Regions from separate parts of the Pseudomonas sp. KH_040 genome, predicted to be linked through region 1. Evidence: riboswitches for the same ligand, from Rfam matches in the RefSeq annotation. Region 1 holds a riboswitch; each other region holds the start of a gene.
The links. A riboswitch is a leader RNA that binds a small molecule or an ion and turns the genes downstream of it on or off. The one in region 1 is predicted to bind cobalamin.
Positions count from the first base shown of each region.

Region 2: linked by a shared signal. The riboswitch ahead of AC3IUF_RS17040 (TonB-dependent receptor plug domain-containing protein) and the one ahead of AC3IUF_RS13080 (CbtB domain-containing protein) in region 1 are both predicted to bind cobalamin.
Region 3: linked by a shared signal. The riboswitch ahead of AC3IUF_RS12225 (ABC transporter substrate-binding protein) and the one ahead of AC3IUF_RS13080 (CbtB domain-containing protein) in region 1 are both predicted to bind cobalamin.

Region 1 is NZ_CM174487.1:2,900,740-2,905,044, forward strand. Features, by position in the region: gene cobM (precorrin-4 C(11)-methyltransferase) at 1-410, opposite strand, end outside; gene AC3IUF_RS13070 (cobalamin biosynthesis protein) at 490-903, opposite strand; gene AC3IUF_RS13075 (CbtA family protein) at 900-1,601, opposite strand; gene AC3IUF_RS13080 (CbtB domain-containing protein) at 1,613-1,810, opposite strand; cobalamin riboswitch at 1,935-2,156, opposite strand; cobalamin riboswitch at 3,193-3,404, shown strand; gene cobW (cobalamin biosynthesis protein CobW) at 3,504-4,305, shown strand, end outside.
Region 2 is NZ_CM174487.1:3,827,791-3,832,095, forward strand. Features, by position in the region: gene AC3IUF_RS17035 (autotransporter outer membrane beta-barrel domain-containing protein) at 1-1,242, opposite strand, end outside; cobalamin riboswitch at 1,409-1,614, shown strand; gene AC3IUF_RS17040 (TonB-dependent receptor plug domain-containing protein) at 1,707-3,644, shown strand; gene AC3IUF_RS17045 ((2Fe-2S) ferredoxin domain-containing protein) at 3,644-4,003, shown strand; gene AC3IUF_RS17050 (ABC transporter substrate-binding protein) at 4,000-4,305, shown strand, end outside.
Region 3 is NZ_CM174487.1:2,702,407-2,706,711, reverse strand. Features, by position in the region: gene map (type I methionyl aminopeptidase) at 1-601, opposite strand, end outside; gene AC3IUF_RS12240 (ParD-like family protein) at 598-825, opposite strand; gene AC3IUF_RS12235 (hypothetical protein) at 948-1,226, opposite strand; gene AC3IUF_RS12230 (Ppx/GppA family phosphatase) at 1,235-2,170, shown strand; cobalamin riboswitch at 2,213-2,406, shown strand; gene AC3IUF_RS12225 (ABC transporter substrate-binding protein) at 2,551-3,564, shown strand; gene AC3IUF_RS12220 (FecCD family ABC transporter permease) at 3,573-4,305, shown strand, end outside.

The DNA of each region.
Region 1 (4,305 bases):
TAGCGGGTCAGAATCACGCTCTGCGACACGTCCGGCAGTGTCAGTTCCGCGCCAAGCAACGCCGCACACGCAGCGGTCGCGGTCACCCCGGGAATGATCTCAAACGGAATATCCAGCTCACGCAGATAACGAATCTGCTCACCAATCGCGCCATACAGACTCGGATCGCCGGAATGCACCCGCGCCACATCCTGGCCGTTGGCATGCGCGGTTTTGATCAGTCCGATGATCTGTTCGAGGTGCAGCTCAGCGCTGTTGACCACCGTCTCGGCTTGATGGCCGTCGAGCACCGCTGCCGGCACCAACGAACCTGCATAGATAATCACCGGGCAACTGCGGATCAGCCGCTGGCCTTTGACGGTGATCAATTCCGGGTCGCCGGGGCCGGCGCCGATGAAGTAGACAGTCATCGTTAAATCCTTGGAAAAGAGGTGCAACAACGCTTCAGATGAAGATTGCTCATGATCAATGGCGGGGATTATCGGGATTTTACGCCGCGCCGGCCAATGCCAACGTGGCCTGGGCGTATTTCTGCCGGGAAATCAGCAGTTTTGCCGGTGCCTGAATCAACTGTTCGGCGAGGGCCAGTGCCGCACTTTCGGCGACGCCGTAGCAACCGGTGCGTTCGAAGGCGATTTGCGAATGGTGACTGAGTCGTTGCTGATAAGTGGCCAATTCCTCGCTGCTGAAGTACAGCAAGGGCAGGGCCAGTTGCGCGGCAAGTTCTTGCAGCCCTGGCTCGTCGCGCTTCAAGTCGATGCTGGCCAACGCTTTGACCGCTTGCAGCTCGATTCGGTGTGCCTGTAAGGCTTGGTCAAGCAATGCGCGCAGCGTGCTGGCCGGGCAGCCGCGCTGGCAGCCCAGGCCGATCACGAAGGTCGGCACTGCGCTGTCATCGGTCATGCGTGGTATTGACCATCGCTTTTGCGGCGGAACAACCAGGCGCTGATCAGGCCCAAGGCCAGCCAGAACACTACGTTGGTTAGCTGCGAAGCGATTTTGAACTGGGCTTCCAGTGCTTCCGGCGCGAGCATCGAATGCACTTGCGGCTGCGGCGCGCCGATCACGTGCGGCACGGCGAGGATGGCCACACCAAGGATCTTCATCAGCCAGTGACGGCTGAACACGATCAGCGACAGGCCGACAGCGGTCGAAGCGGCCGTGCCGATCCACCACATTTGTCGTGAGGCCAGATCAGCGGCAGCGGTGCCCGGCAACTCGGGCGGCAGGCCCAGGGTTGGCGCGAGGACGAAGGTCGCGTAACCGGCCAGACCCCAGAGCAGGCCTTGCGAGGTTTTGGTCGGCGCGCGCAGGGTGTAGAGGCCCGCGAGCATCAGGGCGAAACCGACAGCCACCACCAGATTGCCGCCTGTGGTCGATACCACGCGCTGCCAGCCGTCTTCCGGCTCCCAGGCTTCGGCATCGTGGGTGTGGCCGGCCGTGGCGCCTTCGGCGTGTTCATGAACAGCCACCGGCTCGGCTTTCTCGTAGGTTTCAGCCTGAATAATCAGCGGTGAAACCCAGAAGCTTTGCAGCAGAGTGAGGAGCAGGGCGGCCAGCAGGCCGGTGAAACCTGCGGTTTGCGCAATACGCTTGATCATGTCGGCAGGTCTCAGTGGCACGGGAACGCGGCGCTGTGACGGGTATCGTGAGCGGCGTTGTGCACCGCCTCGATGTGCGAGAAACCGGCGAAGTAGACCAGGCTGGCGCCGAGGATCGACGCGAAGATCGCAGCGCTCAGGCGTTGGCTCAGGGTGGTGGTGCTGACGATTTTGTCCGTGTTGCTGCCGGTGCTGCTGATGATCGACATGGCGCTTCCCTCTGGAGTGTCAGTGGGTGAATCGAGCGCATGAAAACCCCTGCGGGTCGGGCTCGCAGAGGTTCGAACAGCGCCCGCCCACCGCGGGTTTGTTATGTTCAGCGACGCACAAAATGCGGGCTGTGTGTTGCGGGCCGGTCTCCGGGCTCACGAGGGGTTGGCGTCAGGCCGACCTGCAAGCGTCACCTTCCCATGCCTTGCTGACACAGTGGTTTTGACGCTTCGCTCGCTTACCGTTGCGGGGGCAGCACCGGACTGACATGGGCTTGAGTAAAGCACATGATTCACCGGTTTCCCGTTTCACCCTGTGAAGGGCACCCGTAACAAGTTGTGTAGGAGAGCATGGGGGTGGGGTTTTGGTCAATTTTTGGGTGTATATCCGTTGCTGCGGGTGTTGCTGATTAGGGTTCCGCCCTTACGGCGGGTCACTTTTTCCAGACGCCCGGAGTGCCGGCCCAGAAAAAAGTAACCAAAAAGGCTTGCTCCTACGTGCGGCCCGCTCGCTGGGGCTCGGGGTTCCTTCGCTCCGGGATCGATCCGGGCGCAGCGTCTCCGGTTTGCTTCGCTGCACCTACTCCCGCTGTGTTTGGCTGCGCCAAACGGTCGCTGCGCTCCCACGCCCGGATCAATCCCTCCACTCAGCCTTCCGACGTCGCCCGTGGATCAAGATCAAGAGCAGGCGAGCTGACACTCGGCCTATTGAGTGGTGAGGAGCACAGCGTGTTCGGCTTTGGATTTGTGGTGGATTCGCCCCTCACCCCAGCCCTCTCCCGAGGGAGAGGGAGCCGATTTTTGGGCCTTTCAAAATCTGAGTTCAACGCGGTATCGCACGTCGGCGTACCTCCCCCAAACGCCTCGATCAGTCCAATCTCCCGAGGTAGAGGAAGCCGATTTATGTGCTTTTCAAAGCTTGAGTTCAACGCGATATCTCACGTCGGCGTAACCCTACCAAACCACTCGGTCAGTCCCCTCTCCCTCCGGGAGAGGGCTAGGGTGAGGGGCTCTTGATCTGGCTTTGGCTTTGGCTTTGGCTTTGGCTTTGGCTTTGGCTTTTGATCTTTTGCCCCTTCGGCAGGCCGAGCGAAGGTGTTCATCCGGGGGTTAGGCGCGCAGCGCCGTTCGACGAAGTCGAACACATCGAGAGGAGGTGCAGCGAAGCAAACCGTAGGCGATGCCCCCGGATGGACACCGTAGCGAGGGAACACTGAGCCTCAGCGAAGTGCCGTACGCCGGGGCAAAGCCTTTTGGTTCCTTTTTGGCGTTTGAAAAAGGGACTCGCTGTAAGAGCGAAACCGCCAGCGGCAGCACCCGCAGCAACGGATATGCCCCCAAAACCAAATCTCAACGCCCATTGACCCACCCTTAGACGATGCGTAGCCTTGCGCCTTCGAGGTTCTTCGGCCGTTGCCGAAGCTAAGAAGGGAACGCGGTCAATGCCGCGGCTGCCCCCGCAACTGTGAACGGTGATGTTCGCTGCCACGCCACTGCCAGCTCAACTGATGAGCCCGCGGGAAGGCGCAGCAAACGCCAGGCCCAGCGCCTGAACGCCGTCAGCCAGGAGACCTGCCTCGTCACAGATTCTCAATTCAACCGGGCGGGGTGATCCGGTGGCGAACTCTCCGGGCACGCACGCGCGTTGCCGGTTCTCGTCCCGTATGCCCGCCGCTTGCCAAAGGGCATACCGATGAAAACACTGGCCAAACTCCCCGTCACCATCGTCACCGGCTTCCTCGGTTCGGGCAAAACCACGCTGCTGCGGCACATGCTCGACAACGCTCAGGGCCGTCGTATCGCGGTGATCGTCAACGAGTTTGGCGAGTTGGGCATTGACGGTGAAATCCTCAAGCAATGCACCATCGGTTGCACCGAAGAAGAAGCCACCGGCCGCGTTTACGAGCTGGCCAACGGCTGCCTGTGCTGCACCGTTCAGGAAGAATTCTTCCCGGTGATGCGCGAACTGGTTGCCCGTCGCGGCGATCTCGACCACATCCTTATCGAAACCTCGGGCCTGGCCCTGCCAAAACCGCTGGTGCAAGCCTTCCAGTGGCCGGAAATCCGCAGCGCCTGCACCGTTGACGCGGTGATCACTGTGGTCGACAGCCCGGCCGTCGCTGCCGGCACTTTCGCCGCGTTCCCGGATCAGGTCGATGCCCAGCGCAAACTCGATCCGAACCTCGATCACGAATCGCCGCTGCACGAACTGTTCGCCGACCAACTGGCCAGCGCCGACCTCGTCATCCTCAACAAGGCCGACCAGACCAGCGCGGAAGATCTCGCTCGCGTTCGCGCTGAAGTCGCCGAAGAGCTGCCGCCAGCGGTGAAGATCATCGAAGCCAGCAACGGTCGTCTGCCACTGGACGTGCTGATCGGCCTCGGCGCCGGTTCCGAAGAACACATCGACAGCCGTCACAGCCATCATGATCACCACCACGGTGAAGGCGATGACGACCACGATGACCACGATCACGACGCCTTCGATTCGATCT
Region 2 (4,305 bases), 930 kb from region 1:
ATCGCCCGAGTAATCAATCAGCACATTGTTGTTTTCGGCACTGACAATGATCGCGTAGGCCCGGGTGGTGTTGATGTCGCCGAGTACTTTGATATTGCCGCTACCCGTGATCGCGACATCACCGGTACCGCGCTTGATCACGTAGATCGCCCGCGAACCGGCGGCATTGGCCGTGCTGCCGACGTTAATGGCAGCATTGTTCTCGATGCTGATCGAACCGCTGCCGCCGACATTGTCATTGGCATAGATACCGTGGGCGCCGCCACCCGTGGTGGTGATGGCGCCGTCGTTGACGATGGCGATGCTGCCAACGCTGGAAAACGAACGAATGCCGAAACCGTTGAGGCCGCTGGTACTCAGGTTGCCGCTGTTGGTCAGGCGGGTATTGCCTGTGCCGCCCTCGGTGAACAAGCCAAAGGCGTTCATGCCGATGCTTTGCACATTCGCCGCGTTGATCAGTGTGGTGTTGCCATTGACTGCGCGGGTATGCACGCCGGCGTGGTTACCAATGCCGGCAGTCGGCAAAGTGTCGTCAATGATCGGAAGACCGGCCGAGAGTGCATCATCGTTGTTGACCAGAATATTCACGCCACTGCCGACGTTGACGTTGGTCTCGCCACTGCCCGTGGCTTTGGTCCAGACGCCGTTGCCGCCAAGCAACGTGATCTGGCCATTGCCCTGATGATTCAGGTTGATCGCCCCGCCGCCGCTGGCGTTGATGTCGATGCCATCGTGTTCATTGCCGACCACGGTATTGAGGATGTTCAGCGTGGTGCCGGCACTCACCGAAAACGTCGACGAGCCAGCGCTGGCATTGGTGATCGCCAGCGCGTCCAGGCCACTGCCGCCGACATTCACCGTGTTGGTCCCGCCATTGACGCTGAGGCTGGCGTTGCCGGTGGTGCCGATGACATTGGCAAACACTGCGTTGGCGGCCGTTGGGGGTGTGCTGTTTACCGTAGTGCCAGTGAGTGTCAGCGTGGTGTTGGCATTGTTGCCACGACTGTTCAACGAGGAACCCGCCGTAGTGGTAATGGTAGTGCCCGACTGCGTGCTGATCGACGCATCGACGCCGGCCGCCGGCAAACAGGTTTGCGAGACGTTGTAGGCACCCGCCGCCAGAGGCCCGCACGCAGCTTGAGCGTCTGCGAGCATCAGGGTGTTGGCCATGGCGACCAGTAAAGCGCTGCGAATGAAATGCGGGGCGTGCCCACCGTGAGGATGGCCGCTGGCACCGTGCATGAGAACCTCCCTGTTCAGCGTACGTGGCGAATCCCTCACGCCTGTCGACGCCGCGCGATATTGCGTTGTGATTACCGCTATAGACCTTAGTAGTTATTTCCAAAGTTGGTAATTCGCGGGTCGAGTACCTGTATCGGCAAGTTGACGAACGGTCATTCGAATGTTCAGATGCCGCCCAGTTTCAGGTGTCCCATGCCGCCGTGCATGGGGTGAAACGGGAAACCGGTACGTTCTTTTCGAACAAGTCCGGTGCTGCCCCCGCAACGGTATGCGCGTGATGCTTTCGATACACCACTGTGGTTAGACGGCCATGGGAAGGTGAAAGCCTCGATACGCGCGAGCCCGGAGACCGGCCTGAATTGCTGTTTGGCAAAATCCTGCGGTGGGCGGGCATGGGCCGGTATTGGCTGTGCGCGATGCCTTCTCTTGCATGCTCTTCTGCGAAGATCCTTTTCGAGAAGACAATGATTCGACCTTTCTACACTTCTGCTCCAACCCTGTTTCTTGGTTGCCTGTTCAGCCCGCTGCTACTGGCCGACGACACACCACTGGAACTCAATCAGCAAATCGTTTCCGCACCGTCGGTGGAGTCGACCACGGTCGCCGACATGGCGAAGTTCGGCAGCAAGGTCGAGATCGTCAGCCGCGAACAGATCGAGCGCGCCGGCCCCAGTGCCGATGTCAGCCGCGTCATGCAGATGTTCATTCCCGGCCTGTACGTGGCGCCGAAAAATGGCCCGTTCGACTACGGCACCTATTCGCTGCTGGGCGGGCGCAACGATGACACGCTGATCCTGCTCGACGGCGTGCGCCTGAACAATCGCCTGTACGGCGGCCTCTATCTAGACACTTTGCCAGCCAACGCCATCGAACGCATCGAAGTACTCAAAGGGGGCCAGAGCCTGTTGTTCGGCACCCAAGCCGTATCCGGCGTGATCAACATCGTCACCCGCAGCCCGCAATCGCGCAAAGCCGCCGGCGAAGTGAATCTGGGCGTGGACAGCTTTGGCGGCACCACCGAAGACGCTCGCGTCGAGAACATCTTCAATAACGGTTTCGGCGATCTCGGTTTGCTGGCGTATGTCAGCCACAACGTTTCCGACGGCTATCAACCGTATCGCAACCGCGACCTGAAAAACGTCAGCGAGAAGAACCGCGCCTACGAAGTCACCACCTTCGGCGGCAAGGCGATTCAGTCATTTGGCGATGATGCGCGGCTGGAACTGTTCTACCAATACGCCGACGCCAATCTCGACTTCGCCCGCCCTGTGGACAACCACAAAACCACCAACGACCGCGTGCAGCAAATCGCTACGGCGACCTTCGAGCAAACCCTCAACGAACGCCTGAGCTACTTCGTCAAAGGCCATATCAACGATTGGGACACGCGCTACACCCGGGTCAACAACGTCAATGGCGGCGGCACCAAGGTCATTAATCACAACGACTATTGGGGCTTCACCGACTGGGGTGTGCAGGCCGAAGGCAAGGCTGAATTGCCCGGCGGCCATGTGCTGGTGTTCGGCAGCGACAACCAGTGGTTCAAGGGCCAGGACGACGTGCTGATCATCGACAACGACAAGGCCGAAGCCCATGCGTTCTACACGCAACTGCGCCCGCAGATCGACGCCCTGCCCGACTGGCATCCGAGCATCGGCGTGCGTCACGAGGCCATGAGCGGTGGCGACAGCGCCACGGTCGGCATGCTCACTTCGCTGTATGACCTCAACGACAACTGGTCGGTGCGCGGTCAATACGGCAGCGCCTACAAACTGCCGAACGCCGAGCAACTGTTCGTCAACGAGCCGGGCGACGAGATCGGTAACCGCAACCTGAAACCGGAAAAAAGCCGCAATACGGAGCTGGGGGTCGACTACAAGGGCCTGCTGCTGGATCGCGAATTCAGCGCCAGCGTGACCCTGTTCAAACGCAAGATCGACGACCTGATCACCCTCAATGACATTCAGTGGGTCAACGGTGAAGGCACGATCCAGATGCGCGGTTTCGAGGCGGACGCGAAACTGGCGCTCAACGATCAGTGGAGCCTGCAAGCGGACATGACCCGCAACCTCACCGAGTCGCGTACCGGTGTGACGATCAACGACATCCCAAGCTTCTTCGCCCGCTCGCGGGTGGGTTATGAATCGGAAAATCGCCTGTGGGGTGTTGGCGGTGCGATCCGTTACATCCGCGATATCAAAAGCTCGAAGCAAGTCGAATACGGCAATTATTCGGTGGTCGACGCCGACGCTTATCGCTACCTCGACAACGCCCACCAACACCGGGTGAGTCTGCTGGTGGAAAACCTCTTCGACCGCGACTACGTCACCAGCCGTTCGAGCAACGTCGACAACCTCGGCCGGCCGTTCACCTCCGAAGTACGCTACACGTACCGCTTCTGATGAGTGAAATCAAAACCGTCGACGGCGTCGATACGCACCCGGACTGGTCGCATGTGCCCGAGCATGCGCGCCATGTGTTCCTCTGCACCGGCCCGCGCTGCACCCAGCGCGGTGCCTTGCAGTTATGGAAAACCCTGCGCCGGCATTTGCTGGCGCACGATCATATCGAGACGCCGGGCGGTGTCTTGCTGACACGCACGCACTGCCAGTTTCCGTGCAATCTGGGGCCGATTGTGACGGTGTACCCGGAACGTTGCTGGTATGGCGTGCACAGCCATGAAGAGGTGCAGCGGCTGGTCGAGGGGCATTTGGTGGGCGGTGAAGTGGTCGCGGATTTGCTGGTCAAGGCGCAGGGATGAAATCGATCCTGTTAGCGCTTGGCGCCCTGCTCTGTTCAATGCCGGCACTCGCCGACAGCTTCAGTAATTGCGGCGAGGACTGGAACGCCGCTGCGCCTTCGCGCGTCGTCGCGCTCAATCAGCATGCAGCGGATCTCGTCCTGGCGCTGGGTGCCGGGCCAGCGCTGGTTGGCGTGGCGTATCTGGATGACACCGATGCCGGTCAGCGGCCAGCCACGTATTTCGGTGTGCCGGTGATCGCGCGGCAATACCCGGCCAGCGAAGTGCTTTACGCACAGAAACCGGACCTGGTGATTGGCGGG
Region 3 (4,305 bases), 200 kb from region 1:
TCATCCCGGCCTTGAGCTTCATGCCTTGATTGGGAAAGCCGTAATGCAAAATCTGCGGCTCGTCATGGTAAATCTTGCCGATGCCGTGCCCACAATATTCGCGCACTACGCTGAAACCTTCCTTCTCCGCCAGCGTCTGGATCGCGTGGCCGATGTCGCCCAACGTGGCGCCAGGTTTCACCACACGAATACCCGCGCACATCGCCTCGTAAGTGGTCTTGATCAGGTGCTGCGCCTCAGGCGTCGCCTCACCGACCACGTACATGCGGCTGGTATCACCGAACCAGCCGTCCTTGATCACCGCGATGTCGAGGTTGACGATGTCGCCATCCTTCAGAGGTGTGCCCGACGGGATGCCGTGGCAGACCACATCGTTGACCGAGGCGCAGACGGTTTTCGGGAAGCCGTGATAACCGACGTTGGCTGGCACGGCTTTCTGCACGTTGACGATGTAGTCGTTGCACAGTTGATCGAGCTGATCTGTGGTGACGCCGGCCTTGACGTGCGGCACCAGCATTGCCAGTACCTCGGCGGCGAGTTTGCCGGCAGCACGCGATTGCGCGATGTCGGCCGGGGTGTTGATCTTGATCTGGTTTCTCATGCGCTGACGGCTTCCTGAGTCAGTTGTTGCAGATCCAGCCCGCCGTTCTGTTCGGCGCGGATCAGCAAGCGGCAAATGGCGCTGTGGTCGAGGTTGGGGTGCAGTTCGGCGAGCATGCCGATGCGCATCCAGTGCTCGGCCTGCGCGTTGATCGAGCGGCTGAGCGCATTGCTGGAGATGCGCAGGTTCTCGTGCATGTCCTCTGAAATCTTTACGATGCCCATATATGAATCCGATACGATGTGTATATGGATCGTATATTAGCCAAGCATCCACCAAAATTGCAAACACACACGCTGATCGTTCCCACGCTCCTGCGTGGGAATGCAGCCCGTGACGCTCCGCGTCACTGGACGCGGAGCGTCCCTAGAGGCATTACCACGCGGAGCGTGGGAACGATCAGTTCGCGGCATTGCCAAATCGCGGGCAAAAAAAAGCTGCCAAATTCGGCAGCAAAAACTTTAAGAACACGCGATGTATTGGCCGCAGCATAGACGCCGGATAATGACAGTGTCATGACAGCCGCAAATTCATTCAACCGCCCCTGCCCCGTCATCAGGATGTCATCAAGATCACGGCAGAATCCTCGCAAACCGTCTTGAGCCTCGCGACGGATGCTCTGCAAGGATTCCCATGAAAGACGACGCCTCGCTGTTTGCCGCCATCGACCTGGGTTCGAATGCCTTTCGCCTGATGATCGGCCAGTCGGTGCGCAGTCGAAAGGGCCTGCAGATTCAGGAAGTGAAAACCCTGCGTGAACCGGTGCGGCTTGCCGAAGGCTTTGATGGCGGTGCGCTGGACGCACTGGCACTGGATCGCGGCTGGCAGGCATTGGCGCGATTCGGCAAGAAACTGCGCGGTTTCGAGGCCGGCCGGGTGCGTGCGGTGGCGACCAGTGCGGTGCGTGAAGCGGATAACGCGCAGCTGTTTCTGGCCAGTGCCGAGCGGCATCTGGGCTTTCCCATCGACGTCATTTGCGGCCATGAAGAGGCGCGGCTGGTCTACGCCGGCGTAACTCACGCCTTGCCCAGCGCCGACGACCTGCGCCTGGTGGTCGACATCGGCGGAGGCTCCACCGAGCTGATCCTCGGCCAGGGCTCACAACCCTTGTTAACCGAAAGCATCGCCATCGGCAGCGGCACCTTGAGCACGCGATTCTTTCGCGGCGGCGATGTGTCCGCCGGCGCGCTACAGGAGGCCGAACGCTTCGCCATCCTGCAGTTTGAACACGTCGCCAAGCGCTATCGCGCGCAAGGCTGGCAGCAGACCATCGGCTCTTCCGGCACTGCGCGCATGCTGGCCAAAGTGCTCAAGGCCAATCGCCTCAACGACTTCGGCCAGGACGGCATCACCTACGGCGGACTGCTGCGCCTGTCGTTACTTCTGCTGAAAGTGAACAACGTGCAACAGCTCAAGCTCGCCGGCCTGCAACCCCATCGCCAGAGCATTCTGCCCGGCGGTCTGGTGTTGATGCTGGCGGCGTTCAAAGTGTTCGGCATCGCGCAAATGCTGCCCTCCGAACCGGGCCTGCGTTTAGGCGTCTTGCACGGTTTGATGAGCCAGCACTAATCCTCGCCACGACAGATTCGTCTCCCCTTCAGCGGCTTGATCGACTACCATGCCGCCGCTGGTTCCCGAACGGGACTAATAGGGAATCCGGGGTGCTTGCACAGCATTGACCGGAACTGCCCCCGCAACTGTAGGTGCCGAGCCTGCTCCACGACTGCCACTGGGTGAATCCCGGGAAGGCCGGAGCCAGGCGATGACGCATCAGTCAGGAGACCTGCCGGCACAGTGATTACTAACCGGCGGGGTGTCCGGGAAGGACATCGTGCCGTGTACTTCTTCTTTTGATGACCGGCCTTGCGCAGTTTCCCTGACCGCGTTCGATGGTGTGTTTCCGATCCGTACTCTCCCGCTCCCCGTACGGTTCCCCTGGAGACTGCCCCATGCTGCTGCCCCGCATCGCCACCCTCATCACCGGCCTGAGCCTTGGCGCCATGGCGCAAGCGGCACCGACGGTCTATCCGCTGACGATCGAAAACTGCGGCAGCACCCTCAATTTCCAACACGCACCGACGCGCACCGTGACCATCGGCCAGGCCGGCACGGAAATGCTCTACGCCATGGGCCTGGGCGACAAAGTCGTCGGCACCTCGTTGTGGTTCAACAACGTGCTGAATAAATACAAGACACAGAATGACAAGATCGAGCGTCTGGCCGATAACGAACCGAGTTTCGAATCGGTGATCGGCAAGCGCCCGGAACTGGTCGCCGTGGAGCTGGAATGGATGGTCGGCCCGCAAGGCGCGGTCGGCACCCGTGAGCAATTTCATGAATTGAAGATTCCGACCTACCTGCTGCCTTCCGATTGCGAAGCCAAGGACAACCTCGTCGGCGCCGATGGCACGCGACTGGCGCCGTTTCGCATCGAGACGATTTACAAAAGCGTGAGCCAACTGGCGCAAATCTTTGATGTGCAGGAGCGTGGCCAGCGGCTCAACGACGAACTCAAGGCCAGCCTCGCCAAGTCGATTGCCACCGCCCAAGGTAAACAACTGAAGGATGCCAGCGCGCTGGTGTGGTTCTCCAGTGCACAAATGGACATCGAGCCATTTGTGGCCGGACACAAAGGCATTCCCGATTTCATGCTCAGCACCCTCGGCGTGCGCAACGTGGTGGCGTCCGATGAAGAGTGGCCAACGGTCGGCTGGGAAACCATCGCCAAAGCCAATCCGACCTTCCTCGTGATCGCGCGCATGGATCGTCGACGCTTCCCCGCTGACGACTATGAAAAGAAACTCGCCTTCCTGCGCAGCGATCCGGTGACACGCAACATGGACGCGGTGAAACACAACCGCATCATCATTCTCGACGCCATGGCCATGCAGGCGAGCTTGCGCATGTTCGACGGCATCGAGCAACTGGCCACGGCCATCAACGGCTATGACCTGTCGCAATGAGTGCCAGCCTGATCCGTACGTTGCTGGCCCTGGCGACGCTGTTGATTGCAGTGGTTGCGGGCGTGGCCATCGGTGAAACCTCGATTGAACCGGGTGTGGTCGTGCAAGTGCTGGCGAACAAATTGTGGGGCGCCGGATACGCGCTGGATCCTATCGATGAAGGCATCGTCTGGAACTACCGCCTGACCCGCGCACTGGTCGCAGCCGCGTGCGGTGCCGGTCTGGCGACGTGCGGGGTGATTTTGCAGTCGCTGCTGCGTAATCCGCTGGCCGATCCCTACTTGCTGGGGATTTCTGCCGGCGCCTCGACCGGGGCGGTGATGGTCGCGCTGCTTGGCGTTGGCGCGGGGATGATCTCATTGTCAGTCGGTGCCTTCGCCGGCGCGGTCACGGCGTTCGTGCTGGTGATTCTGCTGGCGCGAGTCAGCGGTTCGGCCAGCGGCACCGGGCAGATCATTCTTGCCGGGATCGCCGGTTCGCAGTTATTCAATGCCCTGACGGCGTTTCTGATTACTCGTTCGGCCAGCTCCGAACAGGCGCGCGGCATCATGTTCTGGCTGCTGGGCAATCTCGGTGGCGTGCGCTGGCCATCGGTATGGCTGGCAGTGCCGGTTGCCGTGCTGGGACTGGTCGTGTGCCTGTGGCATCGGCGGGCGCTGGATGCGTTTACCTTTGGCGCGGATTCGGCGGCATCCCTCGGTATTCCGGTGCGACGGGTGCAGATTTTGCTGATTGGTTGTG